4 regions of the Paenibacillus sp. FSL R7-0210 genome follow, and region 3 is predicted to be linked to each of the others. Evidence: riboswitches for the same ligand, from Rfam matches in the RefSeq annotation. Region 3 holds a riboswitch; each other region holds the start of a gene.
The links. Region 3 has a riboswitch for cyclic di-GMP ahead of MKY64_RS24120 (transglutaminase-like domain-containing protein). Riboswitches for the same ligand answer to the same signal wherever they lie in the genome.
Positions count from the first base shown of each region.

Region 1: another riboswitch for cyclic di-GMP. It lies ahead of MKY64_RS24935 (choice-of-anchor A family protein); the one in region 3 lies ahead of MKY64_RS24120 (transglutaminase-like domain-containing protein).
Region 2: another riboswitch for cyclic di-GMP. It lies ahead of MKY64_RS25380 (anti-repressor SinI family protein); the one in region 3 lies ahead of MKY64_RS24120 (transglutaminase-like domain-containing protein).
Region 4: another riboswitch for cyclic di-GMP. It lies ahead of MKY64_RS22320 (PA14 domain-containing protein); the one in region 3 lies ahead of MKY64_RS24120 (transglutaminase-like domain-containing protein).

Region 1 covers NZ_JBBPAR010000001.1:5,904,776-5,909,757, forward strand. Annotated here, with positions in the region: gene MKY64_RS24935 (choice-of-anchor A family protein) at 1-2,647, opposite strand, end outside; cyclic di-GMP riboswitch class I at 2,729-2,821, opposite strand; gene MKY64_RS24940 (hypothetical protein) at 3,571-3,936, shown strand; gene MKY64_RS24945 (ASCH domain-containing protein) at 4,299-4,721, opposite strand; gene MKY64_RS24950 (YukJ family protein) at 4,819-4,982, shown strand, end outside.
Region 2 covers NZ_JBBPAR010000001.1:6,005,998-6,010,979, forward strand. Annotated here, with positions in the region: gene sipW (signal peptidase I SipW) at 1-44, shown strand, start outside; gene MKY64_RS25365 (TasA family protein) at 144-740, shown strand; gene MKY64_RS25370 (TasA family protein) at 778-1,368, shown strand; gene MKY64_RS25375 (helix-turn-helix domain-containing protein) at 1,690-2,022, shown strand; gene MKY64_RS25380 (anti-repressor SinI family protein) at 2,168-2,311, opposite strand; cyclic di-GMP riboswitch class I at 2,346-2,449, opposite strand; gene MKY64_RS25385 (2-oxoglutarate dehydrogenase E1 component) at 2,945-4,982, shown strand, end outside.
Region 3 covers NZ_JBBPAR010000001.1:5,708,879-5,713,860, forward strand. Annotated here, with positions in the region: rRNA gene MKY64_RS24115 (16S ribosomal RNA) at 1-1,298, opposite strand, end outside; gene MKY64_RS24120 (transglutaminase-like domain-containing protein) at 1,664-2,473, opposite strand; cyclic di-GMP riboswitch class I at 2,487-2,567, opposite strand; cyclic di-GMP riboswitch class I at 2,641-2,722, opposite strand; gene MKY64_RS24125 (class D sortase) at 2,848-3,501, opposite strand; gene MKY64_RS24130 (GtrA family protein) at 3,569-3,973, opposite strand; gene MKY64_RS24135 (glycosyltransferase family 2 protein) at 3,963-4,940, opposite strand.
Region 4 covers NZ_JBBPAR010000001.1:5,279,469-5,284,450, forward strand. Annotated here, with positions in the region: gene MKY64_RS22320 (PA14 domain-containing protein) at 1-1,712, opposite strand, end outside; cyclic di-GMP riboswitch class I at 1,727-1,807, opposite strand; gene MKY64_RS22325 (sugar phosphate nucleotidyltransferase) at 1,945-3,318, opposite strand; gene MKY64_RS22330 (hypothetical protein) at 4,182-4,571, opposite strand; gene MKY64_RS22335 (UDP-glucose dehydrogenase family protein) at 4,643-4,982, opposite strand, start outside.

The DNA of each region.
Region 1 (4,982 bases), 200 kb from region 3:
GTGTCGGCTCTACCGTCGGTGTTGGTGTCGGCTCTACCGTCGGCGTTGGTGTCGGTTCTACCGTCGGTGTCGGTGTTGGCTCTACCGTCGGTGTTGGTGTTGGCTCTGCCGTCGGTGTTGGTGTTGGCTCTGCCGTTGGCGTTGGTGTCGGTTCTACCGTCGGTGTCGGTGTTGGCTCTACCGTCGGTGTTGGTGTTGGCTCTGCCGTTGGTGTTGGTGTTGGCTCTGCCGTTGGCGTTGGTGTCGGTTCTACCGTCGGTGTCGGTGTTGGCTCTACCGTCGGTGTTGGTGTCGGCTCTACCGTCGGTGTCGGTGTTGGCTCTACCGTCGGTGTTGGTGTTGGCTCTGCCGTTGGCGTTGGTGTTGGCTCTGCCGTTGGCGTTGGTGTCGGTTCTGCCGTTGGCGTTGGTGTCGGCTCTGCTGTCGGCGTTGGTGTTGGTTCTACCGTTGGTGTTGGTGTCGGTTCTGCCGTTGGCGTTGGTGTCGGTTCCGCTGTCGGCGTTGGTGTTGGCTCTGCCGTTGGTGTTGGTGTCGGCTCTGCCGTTGGCGTTGGTGTCGGTGTTGGTTCTACCGTCGGTGTTGGTGTTGGCTCTGCCGTTGGTGTTGGTGTCGGTTCTGCCGTTGGCGTTGGTGTCGGTACCGCCGTTGGCGTTGGTGTCGGCTCTGCCGTTGGTGTTGGTGTCGGCTCTGCCGTTGGTGTTGGTGTCGGCTCTGCCGTTGGCGTTGGTGTCGGTCCCGCTGTTGGCGTCGGTGTCGGTACTGCCGTTGGCGTTGGTGTCGGTACTGCCGTTGGCGTTGGTGTCGGTACTGCTGTTGGTGTTGGTGTCGGTACTGCCGTTGGCGTTGGTGTCGGTACTGCTGTTGGTGTTGGTGTCGGTACTGCCGTTGGTGTTGGTGTCGGTACTGCCGTTGGCGTTGGTGTCGGTTCTGCCGTTGGCGTTGGTGTCGGTACTGCTGTTGGCGTTGGTGTCGGTACCGCTGTTGGCGTTGGTGTCGGAACTGCCGTTGGTGTTGGCGTCGGCACCGCTGTTGGTGTCGGTGTTGGCTTCACCGTTGGCGTTGGTGTCGGCTTCACGGTCGGCGTTGGTGTTGGCTTCACGGTCGGCGTCGGTGTTGGCTTCACCGTTGGCGTTGGTGTCGGCTTCACAGTCGGCGTTGGTGTCGGCTTCACAGTCGGCGTTGGTGTTGGCTTCACAGTCGGCGTTGGTGTCGGCTTCACGGTCGGCGTTGGTGTCGGCTTCACAGTCGGCGTTGGTGTCGGCTTCACGGTCGGCGTTGGTGTTGGCTTCACGGTCGGTGTCGGCTTCACGGTCGGTGTTGGTGTTGGCTTCACGGTCGGTGTTGGTGTTGGCTTCACGGTCGGCGTTGGTGTTGGCTTCACGGTCGGCGTTGGTGTCGGCTTCACGGTCGGCGTTGGTGTTGGCTTCACGGTCGGCGTTGGTGTTGGCTTCACGGTCGGCGTTGGTGTCGGCTTCACGGTCGGCGTTGGTGTCGGTTTTACAGTCGGTGTTGGCTTTGGAGTTGGAGTGCACACAGGTGTAGGTGACGGTTTTATGGTCGGTGTTGGCTTCACTGTAGGTGTAGGCGTTACCGTCGGTGTTGGCTTCACTGTAGGTGTTGGCGTTACCGTCGGTGTTGGCTTCACTGTAGGTGTTGGCGTTACCGTTGGTGTTGGTTTCACAGTCGGTGTTGGCGTTACCGTTGGTGTTGGTTTCACTGTCGGCGTTGGTGTCGGTGATGGACTAGGTGTCGGCGTTGCGGTCGGCGTCGGACTCGGCGGCGGCCCCTCTCCCTCGTACAATCCCAGGTGCATCTCTACCCCGCCGCTAAAAGATTTTGCAATCAGGGTTCCGTACAGCTCTGCTCCGGCATAATGAACATCCGCTCTAGGTGCGAGGATCGTCCCGAAGAATGAGGTATAAGCGATATTCACCTCAGAAGCTTCGTAAAAGTTGAACAATACCTGACTGGCTCTGCCGTTATTCATTGAAAAGCTCGGCACATTGACTGTAGACCCGCTTATATTAATAATCAGCGTAGCGTTCTGTGCAATGTTGAATTCGATATAGTTGGTCTTCGCCAGTGTCGAGGCATCCAAATGAACTACATTGAAACGATCCGGTGCACTTATCTTGAGCTGTCCATAATGATTATCGCCAATCTCATTCGTGTCGGCCAAGGCCCCATACTCTGTGGATCGGGAGATCAGAGCTTGCTGCTCGGCTGCAAAATCAATCGGGCTGGCATTTTTCTTCCCGCCTTTGATGTTGACACCAGGCTCATTGGCTGTAAAGCTATCCCCAAATACCACATTTCCATAGATCTCTCCACTGCCTAAATGTACAAAATTCTTACCGGCCACAAGTACATCCGTCGGCGAAGCATCCCTGTATGCCCTGGCTACTCCGTATCCTCCGGAGAGGGTAATGTTCCCCGCCGCTGCCAGGCGGCCTTCAATCTGGTCATTGGCTTGTTTAAAATCCCCGAGGATAAAAGCATTAAAATTCCCTGCAACCCCCAAAACCGGTGTTGGCGTATACGGCACCCCTGAAGCTGCTCTAACATCCGTCCCCCACGTAAAGGCACTGGATAGGGTCAATAGGCCTGCCATAAGGATGGCAGCTGTTTTACGTACTCTTTTCTTCAATAGTCCACACCTCCTAGTTACTATTCTATGAATCTGTCACGCGACTATAACAACAAAAAGACCGCCACGAAGGGTTAGCTTCACGGCGGCCGGACGACCCTAGCCTCAACTTTAGAGACAGTAGATTCCTGACTTTGCGTCCCGTTCTTTCGATACGGTTTGCGTTTGTACATGATTTCGGTATGCAATTAAGATTTGCTTATGTAAGATCATTGTTGAGTCTATGACATTTGTTACTTTTGTACTAATTTCAGTTTATCCGCTCCCCCACCCTGTTGTCAATCCATTCCCAGTATATTTTTTGAAATTATTTTTGCGAAGATTCCTCATTTAACCCTTTTATCATAAGGCTTCAGGGGCGAATCTTTTTTTATATGCTGACGAAAAAAGTCGAGAAATCAGAGGATTGGCTGTAGCCGTTTATCTCTCTTACCTATAATAATATCAATTTATATTATTTAAATTTGATGCATTTGTCCTATTTTATCGCCTTCAGACCCCTCCTACTCATTGTCTGCTCCTGTTCAATGCAATTTTACCTATTTACAGGCACCTCAGCTCGAAAAAAAAGTGCCGCCCATAGGGACGACACCTGCTAATAGACTTCATATATTTTGAATAAAATGTCGCCTAGGCAGACCCGAACAGCTGAACCCAGCCAATCATCGATACCCAGAGCGGAACACTTAGAATGATCCCGAATACCAAACCACGGCGGAGGCTTCCTTCACGACTCATTGCCATTCTCCTTTGAGCTGATTTATTTTTCAATCTTTAATATTTCAATTTTAATATAAAATAATTCATCTTATTTTTTTGTGAAATATATCACATTATTTGAGTTAATTTATAAAACCCATTGATTATTTTTTGAAGGATGAGTTACAATGCGAATATACGTTCTCTTCGAGGGGTTGAGAAGGATGCAAAGAGCAGAGAGCCAGGACAACCTGCTGGTCAAATCTTATATTTTGCTGCCGCTTATTCTATCCGCCTTCGAGCGCGATGCTTCTGCTATAGCCTCTGAGCTGCGCACGCCTGCACCTTATCTGGAGGTAATCCAGTCGGCCGCTCATGCCGCTTCTGCCGATCTGCGGGAGGTCCGTGCCGGAATGCGCGCACGTGGTCTGAAGGTCTATGAGCAGCAGCGGCTGGAGACGGGTGTTGAAGCCAAATTTGTCTGCAGGGGCTATCACGAACGGATGCTGCTGCTGGATGATGTGATTGCCGCCCAGGCCACTCTGCATATGCGCAGATATCTGGGTATGGAGAAGATGGAGCAGCGCTAACAAAGAAGCCTGCCGCAAGCGGCAGACTTCTGCATTAAATGATCGCCCGGATGCGGCTACATTAACAACGTCCAATACCCCAATGTGCCGCATATCACCACCACAGCTACCGGGTACAGGATTCTCCGGCTTACCTGATCCCTGAACGCAAGAAACAAACAAAGCATACAAAGCCATGCAATTAGAAGGCTTCCCATCTATTATGCATACGCTCCTTCCCGGCATTTCTGCCCCTCTCCAGCGGTAGACCGCCTCAGAGCACAACTCTCCTTATATATAGGAAGATTTCCCGCCGAATATCCCAATTATACCAGCTGACAGCCAATCTGGAGCAATTTTTCTTCACATTGCCGTCAAGAAATTCACAATTCCTCTTCCAGCACAGGATATTCCCAGAAACCCAGACGTCCCTTAGCAGGTATGGGATGTACCAGCGGAACAACCTCCTCCAGCATCCAGGCATACCTTCCTTCGGCATAATTGCCGAATACATATTCATTGCCGCCCGGCCAGCCTTGCTGCGCAAGCTCCGGCGTCACCTCACAGCAATCCGCAATGCGGCTGACTGCAATGATCTTGCCGGTTGGCAGGTTGTCCGCAGTGTAACCGTAACGTGCCAGCAACGACTGATACGGCTCCGTCCGGCAGATCGCCTTATTCACCTGCATCCCGGCATGAATGGCTAACTCTCCCCGCTGGGCGGTCCGCCAGGTCCGGGTTTCGATTTGTTTTTCTCCCAGCGCAATTAACGTGGCCCACGGCTGGCGAATGGTTAGGCATTTCATAATGCAGCTTGCCTCCTCTGTTGAACACCTTTTTACTCAGAATGACTATGGCCTTCTATGGGAAACATTAATAGCTAAGAAGGGGGACTGACGAACTATGGGTAACGGATTAGATCAAGGGTACGGGGTATTAAAATGCAAATTATCCAATGAGAATACCATATATAAGCTAGGTGTCAAAAATAATCATGTCCAGGTACTGGTTGAGGTTGAAGGTGATATTAATAAAAAGTACAGGGTGGCTATCAATATCAGATCAAG
Region 2 (4,982 bases), 300 kb from region 3:
CCAGCAGCGGCGGGCCGGATACTCTGACTGATCTCGTACAATGATCAATTGTCCTCTCCCGTTTACGAAACGCGGAGCCACAATACAGCTTGCCGGAAGCACCGGCTATGCACAAAGCAGACTCATAAGAGAGGGATGAACAAATGAACGTCAAAAAAACATTAGGTCTCGGCGTTGTATCGGCAGCATTAGGCTTAACCCTGGTCGGCGGAGGCACCTTCGCTTACTTCAGCAGCACTTCTACTTCCTCAGCTTCTTTTAACAACGGAACCCTATCACTGCAATCTGACCCCTCCGTCATTGTTAATCTCAGCAATCTCAAGCCGGGTGATACGGTCTTACGGGACTTCAAACTTAAAAATGACGGGACGCTCAATATTCCCAAAGTGGTACTGCGCACCTCATCGGCCATTACAGACGCCCAGGGAGACAACGGCTCCCATAATTTCAAGGATGATATTATTGTGACCTTCCTCGTGAACAAGGATAAGAAGGAATCGCCGCTCCTGGTCATCTCGCTGGCCGATCTGGAGCAGGAGAGTCCCGATCTGGTGGCCCGGGGAATTCTCGGAGCGATCTTAGGCGGAGAGAAGTCCGGCATCAAAGCCGGCACCTCGGATAACCTGACCATCCAATTCGCCTTCAAGGAGACCCTCCAGCCGCAGAACTATTATCAGGGCGACACGCTTGCACTGACTCTGAATTTCGAAGCCAACCAGGAAAAAGGCACGCTCAAATAATTCCACAAAAACAAACCATTCGAGGAGGAAATAAATAATGGGTATCAAAAAAACATTGGGTCTTGGCGTAGCATCGGCAGCACTGGGCTTGTCTTTAATCGGCGGGGGCACCTTCGCTTACTTCAGCTCCACAGCTACCAGCACGGCAACCTTCGCAGCGGGTACGCTGAAGCTCGGCTCTTCCTTCAATACTCCGGTAGCGCTGACGAATCTGAAGCCGGGAGACTACACCGTCCGCACCTTCACCTTGTCCAATGACGGCACACTGGATATCAAATTCCTCAAGCTTGCCACCACTTACACCGTGACCGATGCCAAGGGCGATAACGCGGGCCAGGATCTCGGAGACCACTTCAAGGTCAAGCTCCTGGATAATACGTACACCGGCGGTTCACTAAGCGGTCATGTGCTGTCCGAGATCTCCCTGAAGGATCTGAAAAACACCCCCAGCTACGATCTCGTAGCAGTAGGTGTACTGCCAGGAGGGATTGCCGCCGCCGGGTCCAAGACCTTCAAGATCGCCTTCGAATTCGTAGACAACACGCTCGATCAGAACATTTTCCAGGGTGACGGCTTAGCTCTGAACTGGACCTTCGATGCTCTTCAAGGAGTGGGAGAAGCCAAGTAGATCAGGGGCCAGCCTATACAAGTGAAAATAGCTTTGCCGTCCTTTTATTAGGAAGGCAGCGTTTCAACAATCCATCAAGACGGCATATCCTCCCTCATCCGGGCCGGGTATGCCGTTTCTTTTTCCCCGCTGCCGGGTTCAAGGATTTTTGTCCGTTTTGCGGATTTTTGTTATACTGACAAGAGAAAACGGCTTTGCCGGCCTTTGAACGGGCGGTACCGTTTCAACGAGAAAGATAAGGAGAATGTATAGCGCGAAGCATATCACTTCTTATTTTTCACCAAAAAAAGTACGGAGGGCGTTGTAATCGTGTCAGATACTATGGGAAGCCGCATCCACAAACTCCGGCTGGAGAAGGGCTATTCGTTATCCGAGCTTGCCGATAAGGCTGATGTGGCGAAATCATACCTCAGTAATGTGGAACGGAACATTCAATCCAACCCCTCCATTCAATTCATCGAAAAAATCGCTGACGCGCTTCAGGTATCCATTCATGCACTGTTGTATGGCGGACTGGCAGAGACGGAAGAACAGGCTCTGGACGGGGAATGGTTCCGGCTTGTTCAGGAGGCCATGGCCTCCGGTATAAGCAAACGCGAATTCAAGGAATTCCTCGATTACCAGAAATGGCGCATGGAACAAAAGGACAACTAGACGGGCATTATATGCCACAGGGAAGACTCCGCACGGCAGGGAGGCCGCCTTCGGCGAAGGCAGCCTTTCAAGCGGCATACAGAAAAGGCACAGCGTACCGGACGCTGTGCCTTTTCTGTATGTATCCGAACAATGATGACCGCCCTTACATCGCCTGGAGCGCCTTCTCACTTAGAAACCGGCGGATATCCTCCGCCGCGATCCCCGCCTGCTTGGCAGACATCAGCAAGTGCACCCATTCTAAATCCAGATCTACTGCCTGCAGCTCGTCATTCCCCTGGTTGGACATATCCAAGAAATCTCCTCCTAGAATTTTCGCGTCCCCAGGCAGTCCGGCCATCATAGTAGTATTGCTACTTTGTAGTATTTCTACTTTAGATCCGAGACTTTGTGCCCCTGTCTTTCGGCAGGTTTACCTTTTACTGGACCCTTTCCATCATGAAAGGATCTGGCAAGAATCGATGAAACCGTTCTCCGCAATAACATTATACAAGATCATACGCAATTAGTGTGTCGTTTTCTGGAATTTTTTTATGAAAAAATGTGAGGAAACTTAGCTGAAATTGCCAGCGGCTTGTATAAATATTTCCAGTTCCAAGTTCAAACACTAGCTAATAGTTTAAATATACTAAAGGGAACCCCATCCGCCCCGACTTACCGCTGCACGCAACATCGTATAGAGACAATTACCCATTTGTATGTATAACGGGCTGTTATATGAGTTTTTTCTATTTATGATAGTTCCGTATGAATACTGTAATGAATCATGCCAAATTGCGAACGGATTGACCGAAAGTATGAATTGATTACCCCGCCGGAAAGTAGCACAATAGGATGAGAATGAAACCGCAAACATTTGCAGCTCCGCCAAGTGGCACACTGGATGCCTCGCGTGGAGTTTATCCGTTAGGAGGACCTATTCATGGCAGTCAAAGAGCCCTATAACGACACAGTATGGAGCAAATACTACGGCCCCAACCTGGGCTACATCCAAGAAAGATATGAGCAATTTGTCAAGGACCCCTCTTCTGTTGAACAGCATTACCGCGATCTCTTCACCGTATCCGGCCCCCCTCCACTGGCACCCGATGCCGAGAGGGCTCCAAGGCCTGCCGTATCAGCAGATGCCGAGTGGCTCAAGAAGGCTGTCAAGGCCTCGAAGCTGATCGCCAATATTCGAATATATGGCCATATGGCCGCAGACATTGACCCGCTGGAGCGCAGCACGAACCCGATGGCCAAATGGCTGGAGCTGGAGACCTACGAGCTTACCCGCGAGGATCTTAATGCCCTGCCCGCTTCGCTGATCTGGGATAATGCCCCTGCGGATGTGCATACCGCAATGGATGCCGTCCACAGAATGCGCCAGGCCTATACACAGACCATTGCTTATGAATTCGGGCATGTGCATGATGAACGCGAGCTGCGTTGGCTCAACAGCCAGGCGGAATCGATGACCTCCCCTGCCCCGCTGAATAATACAGAACGCAAAGAGCTGCTGAAGCGGCTGGTTCAGGTGGAGCATTTCGAGACCTTCCTGCACAAGACCTTCGTCGGCCAAAAGCGCTTCAGCCTGGAGGGCAATGATGCCCTTGTGCCGATGCTGGATGAGATTGTGCGGGCTGCCGCGCATGACGGCGCCGAGCATATCCTGATGGGTATGGCCCACCGCGGAAGACTTAATGTGCTGGCCCATATTCTGGGCAAGCCTTATGATATTATTTTCTCAGAGTTCCATCATTCGCCGAACAAAGAGCTGTTCCCTTCGGAAGGCTCCATGGGCGTGACCTACGGGTGGAGCGGTGATGTGAAGTACCATCTCGGGGCTGACCGTGCCGTCCGCGAAGGCGAGACCGTGCGTACCCGGATCACGCTGGCCAATAACCCGAGCCATCTTGAATTCGTCAATCCTGTCGTCGAGGGCTTCACACGCGCCGCACAGGAAGAACGCAACGCTCCGGGACTGCCTAAGCTGAACACAAGCAAGGCTATGGCTGTGCTGATGCACGGCGATGCAGCCTTCCCTGGCGAAGGCATTGTCGCTGAGACGCTTAATATCGGCAAATTGCAGGGTTATCAGAATGGCGGTACCGTGCATATTATCGTCAATAACCGGATCGGCTTCACCACCGAGAGCGAGGATTCCCGCTCCACCCATTATGCCAGCGACCTGGCCAAAGGGTATGAGATTCCGGTCGTGCATGTCAATGCCGATGACCCGGAAGCCTGCATTGCCGCAGTCCGTCTGGCCAGCGCTTACCGCCATATGTTCAAGAAGGACTTCCTGATTGATCTGATCGGCTACCGCCGCCACGGACATAATGAAATGGATGATCCCGAGACGACCCAGCCGATTGTGTACGGCAAAGTGCGGAACCACCCTACTGTGTACCGCGCTTATGCAGAACGCCTGGAGCGCGAGAAGGTAATCACAGCCGATGATCTGAAGAACATGATTGCCGAGGCGGAGAGTGTCCTCCAGCAGGCCTTCGATCAGATGAAGGAAGGCAAGCAGAAGAATGCGGAGTCCAAAACCGCCGTCGCGCTGGATAACGGCAGTCCCCAGCAGCGTCCGACAGCCTTCCCTCTGGCCGGTCTGCAGGAGATTAACCGCGAGCTGCTGCGCGTACCGGCGGGCTTCAAGGTCTATCCGAAGCTGGAACGGATTCTGCAGCGCCGCAAGGATGCGCTGAATGACGGAGAGCGGGTAGACTGGGCGCTGGCAGAGACACTGGCCTTCGCTACCATCCTGAAGGATGGCACGCCGATCCGCCTCAGCGGACAGGATTCACAGCGCGGCACCTTCGCCCACCGCCATCTGGTGCTGCATGACAGCGAGAACGGCGAACTCTATTCTCCGCTGCATCAGCTGAGTGATTCCAGCGCTTCCTTCGGCGTCTACAACAGTCCGCTGTCCGAGGCCTCTGTCCTCGGCTTCGAATATGGTTATAACGTGTTCG
Region 3 (4,982 bases):
GATTGGCTCCACCTCGCGGCTTCGCTTCCCGTTGTACCGGCCATTGTAGTACGTGTGTAGCCCAGGTCATAAGGGGCATGATGATTTGACGTCATCCCCACCTTCCTCCGGTTTGTCACCGGCAGTCACTCTAGAGTGCCCAGCTTCACCTGCTGGCAACTAAAGTCAAGGGTTGCGCTCGTTGCGGGACTTAACCCAACATCTCACGACACGAGCTGACGACAACCATGCACCACCTGTCTCAACTTTCCCCGAAGGGCACCTGATGCATCTCTGCTTCGTTAGTTGGATGTCAAGACCTGGTAAGGTTCTTCGCGTTGCTTCGAATTAAACCACATACTCCACTGCTTGTGCGGGTCCCCGTCAATTCCTTTGAGTTTCAGTCTTGCGACCGTACTCCCCAGGCGGAGTGCTTACTGTGTTAACTTCGGCACCAAGGGTATCGAAACCCCTAACACCTAGCACTCATCGTTTACGGCGTGGACTACCAGGGTATCTAATCCTGTTTGCTCCCCACGCTTTCGCGCCTCAGCGTCAGTTACAGCCCAGAAAGTCGCCTTCGCCACTGGTGTTCCTCCACATATCTACGCATTTCACCGCTACACGTGGAATTCCACTTTCCTCTTCTGTACTCAAGTCACCCAGTTTCCAGTGCGACCTCAGGTTGAGCCCAAGGTTTAAACACCAGACTTAAATAACCGCCTGCGCGCGCTTTACGCCCAATAATTCCGGACAACGCTTGCCCCCTACGTATTACCGCGGCTGCTGGCACGTAGTTAGCCGGGGCTTTCTTCTCAGGTACCGTCACTCCGGCAGCAGTTACTCTACCGGACGTTCTTCCCTGGCAACAGAGCTTTACGATCCGAAAACCTTCATCACTCACGCGGCATTGCTCCGTCAGGCTTGCGCCCATTGCGGAAGATTCCCTACTGCTGCCTCCCGTAGGAGTCTGGGCCGTGTCTCAGTCCCAGTGTGGCCGTTCACCCTCTCAGGTCGGCTACGCATCGTCGCCTTGGTGGGCCGTTACCCCACCAACTAGCTAATGCGCCGCAGGCCCATCCCCAAGCAGCAGATTGCTCCGCCTTTCATTCTTCTCTCAGGAGAAAAAAGAAATTATCCGGTATTAGCTACCGTTTCCGGTAGTTATCCCAGGCTTGAGGGCAGGTTGCCTACGTGTTACTCACCCGTCCGCCGCTAAGTTTGAAAGGAAGCAAGCTTCCTCTCAAACTCCGCTCGACTTGCATGTATTAGGCATGCCGCCAGCGTTCGTCCTGAGCCAGGATCAAACTCTCCAAATTGGTATTTAGAAAGAGCGATTGCTCATTTTGAAACATCTGACGAGAATTTACATTCTCATTTTTGGATCTCACCGAAGTGATCTCCGATACTCACTCGTTGTTCAGTTTTCAAAGATCAAGCTCGTTGTTAGTGTCGATGTTGTCGTCACCAGCAACTCTTATAATATATCACGTTCATCTGAGCAATGCAAGCTTTATTTTTGAAATCACTTATTTAAGTAATCTCTCATTTCCTTTGCCGCTCCAACAACGCTTATTTATAATAACCTATCCTTCTATTAAAAAGCAACCTTTATATAAATAAAAATAACCCGCTTAATGACTAAGCGGGTTATTCTCAGATAATGCTATAGTTACAGCTATTCTTAGTAGAATTTCGCTGCAGTATATTTGCTTGCTGATTTGATCAGTTCTGTTGATGCTGTTTTCTTACCCAGACCTGCATCCACTGTAGTATCAATCGTCACCCATTTGCCGTTCAGGAACACTTCGTTCCAGGCATGGTATGAAGTTACATAGCTTGTATTCCCCATAACCAACTTGGTTGGAATCCCTTCACTGCGGAGCATAGTAGCGAACAAGGAAGCGTAATCGTAGCAGATACCTTTGTTGGTAGCCAGTGTATTGTCGTTGTTCGGAATATAATCTGTGCTTACGCTGTTGGCCAGAGAGTAGTCATATTTCACGTTAGCTACGATGTAATTGTAGATAGCCTTAACTTTGTCTGCATCTGTGGTCAGACCCTTTGTAAGCTGTGCTGCCTTTTGAACGGATTTATCGGAAGAACTCCACTTTACATTCTGTACAGAGCTCAAATATACGGCATTCACATTGCTCATTGAAAGAGATACAGTCTCGGAAGATAGTACTTTGTATTTGTTGCCGGTAGTATTCTCAAGAACGGAGACCTTGTAAGAGCCATTACCTTGTTGCAGCGGGAACGTCTCGGTCGGTTTGGAAGTGTATAAGTTGTAAGTATAGCTGTTATTGTCCTTGGTAATCATGAGCTTCATCTTCTTGTCTTTAGGAACATCGTACGATACCCCGATAACCCCTTGATCAAGTTGTCCAACATTTAACCAGCTTGAATCTGCATTTGCTGCTTGAGCAGTGCCTGTCTGCACGGAAGTGACGATCACAAAAAGTGTAATCAGCATTAAATAAAACTTCTTCATGGATAAAACCCCTTTCGGTAGCTGGCTGCCATTCTTACGGGAAGGCCCTTTAGCTTTGCGTCCCTACCTTTCGATAGGTTTGCCGTTATCGTATAAGCTTTATCTGTCCAATCTACTGCCACATAATGACAGATTCAGAATGAAAACAAACAAAAAAAGCCTCTTCATTCGGTAACTGGCTGCCATCCATGACGGGAAGGCCCTGTAGCTTTGCGTCCCTACCTTTCGATAGGTTTGCCGTTATCGTGTATTAGCTTTCATAGTTATAGCTTACCATATCTCAATCTATTAGCAAGACCCAAATCACTAGATTCCCGCAAAAATAGACTAAAATTTTATGTTTTTTGACCTTTCTCAGCATTGTCCTATGACAATCAGGTCAACTTTGCATGAATAATGAGTCTGTGGGTAGGGTTGACAAGCGGATCACAGGTAATGAGGGTCAGAATCTTATCATCATCCTTACCCTTCAGAACTGAAATATCGGTAGGCTCTACAATAGATACATCATATACAACATATTTGTATTCCTGTCCGCTTGTAATAACAGTAATGGCATCCCCTTTACCGACCTCATCCAGTCTGTTGAACAGCCGCCCTGCCGTTCTTGACCGATGTGCCGCAATCGCTGCATTGCCTACCGCGCCAATCGGAGCTGTCTCCTTCATATGCGCCGCCGCATGCTTCATATTGGTCTTGGTGGCGCCCTCCAGTACAGGCAGCTTCAGATCGATTTTATCGATTTCAATAATAGCGGTGATCTTGCCTCCCACTTCAATCTCGGGCGCTGTAGTGGGCACCGGCTCTTCCGCACCAGACTCTTCCGCCAGCAGCTGGGTGACTTCCGCATAAGGCTTGCTCAGATCCTGGCTGGCAGGAGCCGTAGCCGAAGGAACGATTTCACTATAGGCCTGTTCAGCCTCTTCCAGCAGCTTCTGCTGCTGACGGTCCTCGTACCATTCGCTTCCTTTGGGGTAGAGCATAATCAGGACCCCGGCAAGTATAATCAAATAGGATAACTTCCGCATGACAATCGCCTCCGCAATATAGAATAAGTGCTGCCCCCGCAGGGGACGGGGAAGACATACTGTACCTCTAGAATACCCACTTCCGGCTTCCAAAGAAATTAATGATTACTGTAACAAAGGTAACCAGCACCTTGGCCATCAGCACCTGGACTCCCAGCCGATCAGTCAGCAGATGAATCAGCAGCACCGAAATGCCCAGCACCAGCAGATTCAGCACAATAAATCTTACTAGCTGCATCCGGTCAAAGCGGCCATCCCCGCCTCTGTCCCTTCCCTTGAAGGTCACCTTCTTATTCCAGAAAAAGCTGTTGGCCGTCCCGGCACTGTAGGAAATAATCTGTGCAGGGGTGTTAAGCATGCCCAGGGAATGCAGCAGGGTAAATACTGCAAAATCAATGAACGTGTTAAGCAGGCCCACCGCATTGAATTTCAGAAACTGGATCATGCCTGCGCGCCAAGCCTTATCTTGCATAATCGCTTGCCTTCCGCGTGTCTTCGGCCTCTGCCTCCGGGTAGCCTCGGGTCTCGCGTACGATATAAAGCGGTCTATCCTTAGATTCATCATAGATCCGTCCGATGTATTCCCCGATCACGCCCAGCAGCATCAGCACAATGCCGTTAAACAGCAGGTTCACCCCGACAATGGATGCCCAGCCCGGCACAGTCCAAGAGGTGAAGACTTTCTGGAATAAGACCAGGAACAGGTAGATGAAGCTGGAGAAGGACAGGAAGAAGCCGACATAAGAGGCGATTTTGAGCGGCTTGTGCGAGAAGGAGGTGATTCCGTCGAGCGCAAAGCGGATCATTTTTTTGAGCGGATATTTCGTCTCCCCTGCGAAGCGTTCCTCCCGCACATATTCCACCATGGTCTGCCGGAAGCCGACCCAGCTTACCAGCCCCCGTACATAACGGTTCTTCTCCTTCAGACCGCGCAGCACATCGCAGACCTTACGGTCGATGAGCCGGAAGTCCCCGGTATCTGTGGGAATCTCCACACTGGTCATGCTGCTGAGCAGACGGTAAAAGATTTTGGCTGTCACCTTCTTAAAGAAGGTCTCTCCGTGGCGCTTCAGCCGCTTGGCATAGACTACCTCGTAGCCTTCCTTCCACTTGGCGATCATCTGCAGGATGACCTCCGGCGGGTCCTGGAGATCTGCGTCAATCACCACAACAGCCTGGCCTTCAGCATAATCCATACCCGCCGTAATCGCCACCTGATGGCCGAAGTTACGGGAGAAGTCAATCAGCTTGACATGCTCATCCCTATTACTGATTTCGCGCATAATCTCAGCCGTACGGTCCCGGCTGCCGTCATTGACGAACACGAGCTCATAGGAATCCCCGCACTCATCCATTACTTTTTTGAGCCGTTCGTAGGTTATCTGAATGACTTCCTCCTCATTATACATGGGCACAATTACACTATATCTGGCCTTCACAAGGGTTCCTCCTCAATTTATTGTAAGCCACAGCTTCCTTGA
Region 4 (4,982 bases), 430 kb from region 3:
GGAGCAGGTATGGATGTGTTGCCTGCTCTGGAGAAAAGCGCACTTGCAGGCACGGTTCCCTTCACCTGGCTGGGGCTCTGCCACATCAGATGGACATTCGCATCGCCTGCATTCTCATAATACTCTACCTTAATATCGTACAGTTGCCCGGCAGTCAAGGCTATGCTTCCTGTGCGGGCAGTTCCGCTCTGCTTGACCCAGCTGTCAATGACTGCTGTGCCGTTCACCCACAGGCGGATACCATCATCCGATGTAGTATAGAACTGATAGGTCTCACTGTAAGCCGGCTTAATCTGGCCGGTCCAGCGGATCGAGAAGTAGTCTACACCGAGTGCAGCATTAGGAGTACCCTGGCGCCAATTGAAGCTGATGACATCATCGTTACGCACCATAACCGGCGTTCCCAAGAGCGTCATGTTCTTGAAGTATTCTCCAAGCAAGCCATTCTGGGCAGGCTTACTGTCCGTATCACCGGAGGTTGGGACCGGCTTCGGAATCGGCGCAACGGTTGGTGTTGCCGTTGGTGTCGGTGTTACAGTCGGCGTTGGTGTTGGTGTTGCAGTCGGCGTTGGTGTCGGTGTTGCAGTCGGCGTTGGTGTCGGTGTTGCAGTCGGCGTTGCGGTAGGCGTTGGCGTTGCCGTTGGCTTAGGAGCCGCCGCCGGAGCAGACCAGGCCTTATATTGGTCACGGGTCAGTGTGTAGCTGTCATTCATGAAATTCTTGATCGTAGCCGTGCTGTTATTCTCATAGAGCATCTTGCCCCAGTTCATCATGAACACATAATTCTGCTGGGTCAGCTTCAGCTTCGAGATGTTCGGCATTTCGCCGTTCTCGCCGATGCCGATCGGTTTGCCGCCAGCCAGGCTGGTCAGATCATCATGATATTTATTCGAGTAGTCGTTATTATATATATCTGCTGCCAGTACATCCACTCTGTCCGCGCCCGGATAGGTCCGTGCATAGGGATCAGAGTTGGCATTCGGCGCATTCGGGTTCCATACCCAAATCAGATTATTTAACTGATGAACGTTCACGAACCGGTCATACATAATATTCCATAGTGCAGTGAAGTTGTCTTTCTTGCCCCACCAGAACCAGCCGCCGTTCATTTCATGGTACGGTCTCCAGAGGATCGGAACCTTAGCATCCCGCAGGCTTTTCAGAGAGACAGCTACTTTATCCAGATCGGTGATCAGCGCATTATACTCTGGCGTGCCGGGGGTTACGTATTTGTTAAATTGCGCCTGAGTAATTGGCTTCTGCACATTGGACCATTCGTACTTGGTGCCCGGCAGACTCTGGTGGAAGGTCATGGCGACAATGCCGCCCGCTCTGGACCAGTTCGTTGCACTCCAGACGATATTTTTGCGTTGTGCAGCTACTCCGCTCTCGCTCTGTCCACCGATTGCTCCAAGCTCATACCCATGCAGTGCGGCGTATTGTCCGCTTGTTCCCTTCAGCTTGTTGCTCAGCTCATCCGGACTTTCGAAATAGTCATGCTGCCCTGTAATGATTCCGTTCCCGGAGATCTCATAGAGACTGTTCAGCAGCTTGACCGCCTCGGCTGAAGCATTAGGATTCACTGGTGCCCCTGTAGAGGAAGCAGCCTTGACAGTGGACGGGGCGATTCCCAGTCCCACGGGTACAGCAGACAATACCACGGCCAGCGACAGCACAGCGCAGAGCAAACGAGACTTACGGTAAGTTTTCACAATATTCTCTTCCTTTCGGTAGCCAGGCTGCCACTCTTGCGAAGGCCCTATAGCTTTGCGTCCCTATCTTTCGATTAGGTTTGCCATTGTCGTTTTGGAAGGATCAATCCCTCTTACCGTAAGTATCGTCGATATGCAAATTTAATGTAGAGTAAAAACAAATTTTGTCTGAAAAATAGTTCTAAATGCCTGATTTAAAATTGTAACAATTGGTTAAATAGATAAGTTAGACCTACGAAATGAACTGATGTAGAGCGATATCCTCCCAGTCCAGAGTAATACGGATATTGTCCTCCTCTACCAGCTCAGACCCTGTCTGCACCTCAATGAACTCCACATCGGTAAGAGCAAGAATGGCATGCTTGGTTCCTTCCGGTATCCGCACCACATCTCCCGCCTTCACCTTATGCATCTTCTCATTGATGACAATGCTGGCTTCCCCGCTGACGAAGGTCCAGATTTCACTGCGTTTGTGATGCAGCTGGTAGCTGATATTTTTGCCCTCATTGATGAAAATCCGCTTGGTCAGCACCTCGTTGCCTTCGTCATATTTCACATAATCGATCACCTTGTAGTGGCCCCAGCGGCGCTCTTCGTACATCGGTCTTTGTTCAAAAGTCTTCAGCACTTCCTTGATCCGCGGACTCTCGGCCTTGTGCGTCACCAGAATGCCGTCCGGGCTGGCGGCGATAATCAGATCCTTCGCCCCGATTACCGTGATTGGAATATCCAGCTCGTTAATGAGGCAGGTGCCTTCGGAGTCAGCGGTGATAAAGCCTTTGCCGACATGGTTACTGGTCATTTCCTCGGTCAGCGTATTCCAGGTGCCCAGGTCTTTCCAGAATCCGGCGTAAGGCTGCACGACGATGTTCTCTTCTTTCTCCACCACTTCGTAATCGAAGCTAATCGAGGACAGCAGCTTATACTGCTTCTGCAGCTCCTCGTAATTGAGCGGCAGCCCTTTGCGCTGCAGGATATCCAGCAGGTAACCCAGACGGAAGGCGAACACTCCGCAGTTCCAGAGCGCTCCCCGCCTGATTAGCTCCTCAGCTTGGATGCGGTCCGGCTTCTCCTGGAAGTGGCTCACTTGCAGGTAACCATTCGCTCCCGCATCTGCGCCCGTTGGAATAATGTAGCCGTATTTCTCCGAAGCATGCTCGGGAACTACGCCCATCAGCGCCAGGTTCGCCCCGCTCACCAGCATGGTGTTCTCCAACTGCAGCACCGTTTCGAAAAAGGAGGATTCCACGTATGGGTCCACCGGCAGAATCGCCACGGTCTCGCTTGGGGACACCCCCGCGATGGAATACAGGTAGGCCGCCGTCAGCGCAATAGCCGGGAAGGTATCCCGCCGCTCCGGCTCTACAATGATCGGCACCTCGCTGCCGAGCTGGCTCTGGATCATCTCCACCTGGCTGCGCCCGGTCGCCAGATACGAGGACCCGGCCATGCCGTTCTCCTCCAGCTGTCTCCATACCCGTTGTACCATTGATTCCGGTTCACCTGCCGGGCTTGCCAGTACCTTCAGAAATTGCTTGGAGCGTGAATCATTGGACAACGGCCAGAGCCGCTTGCCGGAGCCGCCTGATAGAAGTACTAGTTTCATAGTGAACCCTCCATATCGTATTGTTATTGGGTATTTCTTGTTGCCGGAGCTGTGAGTTAAAATCCCGCCTGTTATGAGGGTCGCTGCAAGGAATTTTGGGCTTACGGCCGCTGTTGTCTCCAGATGTTGTTGATTATATTGCTTGCAGCAGATAACATCCGGAGACAAAGGCGGACGCTACCGCTCCTACAGCTCCAAAATTCCTCTCCGCTCCATTTCATAACAGGCTTGTGATTTTATATCCGCTTCGCCCGCTGGCGAAGCTCCCGGCTAAAGATCCGATATTGCCGCTTGTGGTAGCGGCAAGGGGAGCCGGGCCGCCGCTATGCTTGCGCGGCAGCAGTGGTAGCCTGTTGCCGGCAGCCTGCCTTCACGACAATTGAATCCCTGGTTGCCGCCTACTGTTGCGGCGGAGAAAAATCCAAAGGCTCAAAGACTCTTAAGTGCCGCTTGTTCCAAGGCGTCGCCGCTGACCTAGCGGCTGGAGAGAGCAAGAGTATAAGGCAACAGAAGCCAAGACAATGTAATTCAAGACGGCAATTCAAGACCTGGATTCAAGACTCTTGTGCCAAGGGCTCGCCGCACAAGTTCGCGGCGGCAGAAGCTGGTTAGTTAAGTACTAGGCACTAGTGCTCCTCATTTCCTCCATTTGGCCCATATCCGAGAAATCAGGTGCACTTGTGCTCTTCATTTGCTCGTTTAACCAACATTCCTGGGATTCAGGTGCACTTATGCTCTTCATTTGCTCGTTTAGCCAACTTTCCCGGGATTCAGGGGCACTTGTGCTCTTCATTTGCTCCATTTGGCCCGCATCCGGGAAATCAGGGGCACTTGTGCTCCTCATTTGCTCCATTTAGGCAACTTTAAGCACCATCAGAGGGATTTATCTCCTTCATTTCATCGCTCAGCCCACTTTCGGCGCATTTAATGGGATTTATCCCTCTCATTTCGCCGTCCAGCCCGCTTTCGGCGCATTTAATAGGATTTATCCCTCTCATTTCGCCGTCCAGCCCACTTTCGGCGCTTTTAATGGGATTTATCCCTCTCATTTCGCCGTCCAGCCCACTTTCGGCGCTTTTAATGGGATTTATCCCTCTCATTTCGCCGTCCAGCCCGCTTTCGGCGCTTTTAATGGGATTTATCCCTCTCCAGTCGCCCATCAGCCCACTTTCGGCGCATTCAATGGGATTTATCCCTCTCCAGTCGCCCATCAGCCCACTTTCGGCGCATTTAATGGGATTTATCCCTCTCATTTCGCCATCCAGCCCACTTTCGGCGCATTCAATGGGATTTATCGCCGTAACGCTTCAAGTGGATTGCCGGTCTACACCGCGCCAGCCACGCTGGCGGAGAATCCGCTAAGCCCGCCCATCTGCGGGCGGCCGACGGAGATATATTCGAGGCCGGTGCCCTCGATCTGCTCTTTGGTATAGACATTGCGGCCGTCGATCAGCACCTGGCGGCGCATGGTTCCGGCAAGCTGGTGCAGGTTGATCTCCTTGAACTGGCTCCAGTCGGTCAGCAGGCAGACAGCATCGCTGCCCTCGGCTGCCTCTTCGGCCAGTCCGCACCAGCGGAGCTGCGGGTGATCGTATTCCTTGCGGAAGTTCTCGGCGGCGATGGGATCGTACAGCTTCACGATGGCGCCCTCAGCGACCAGCGCC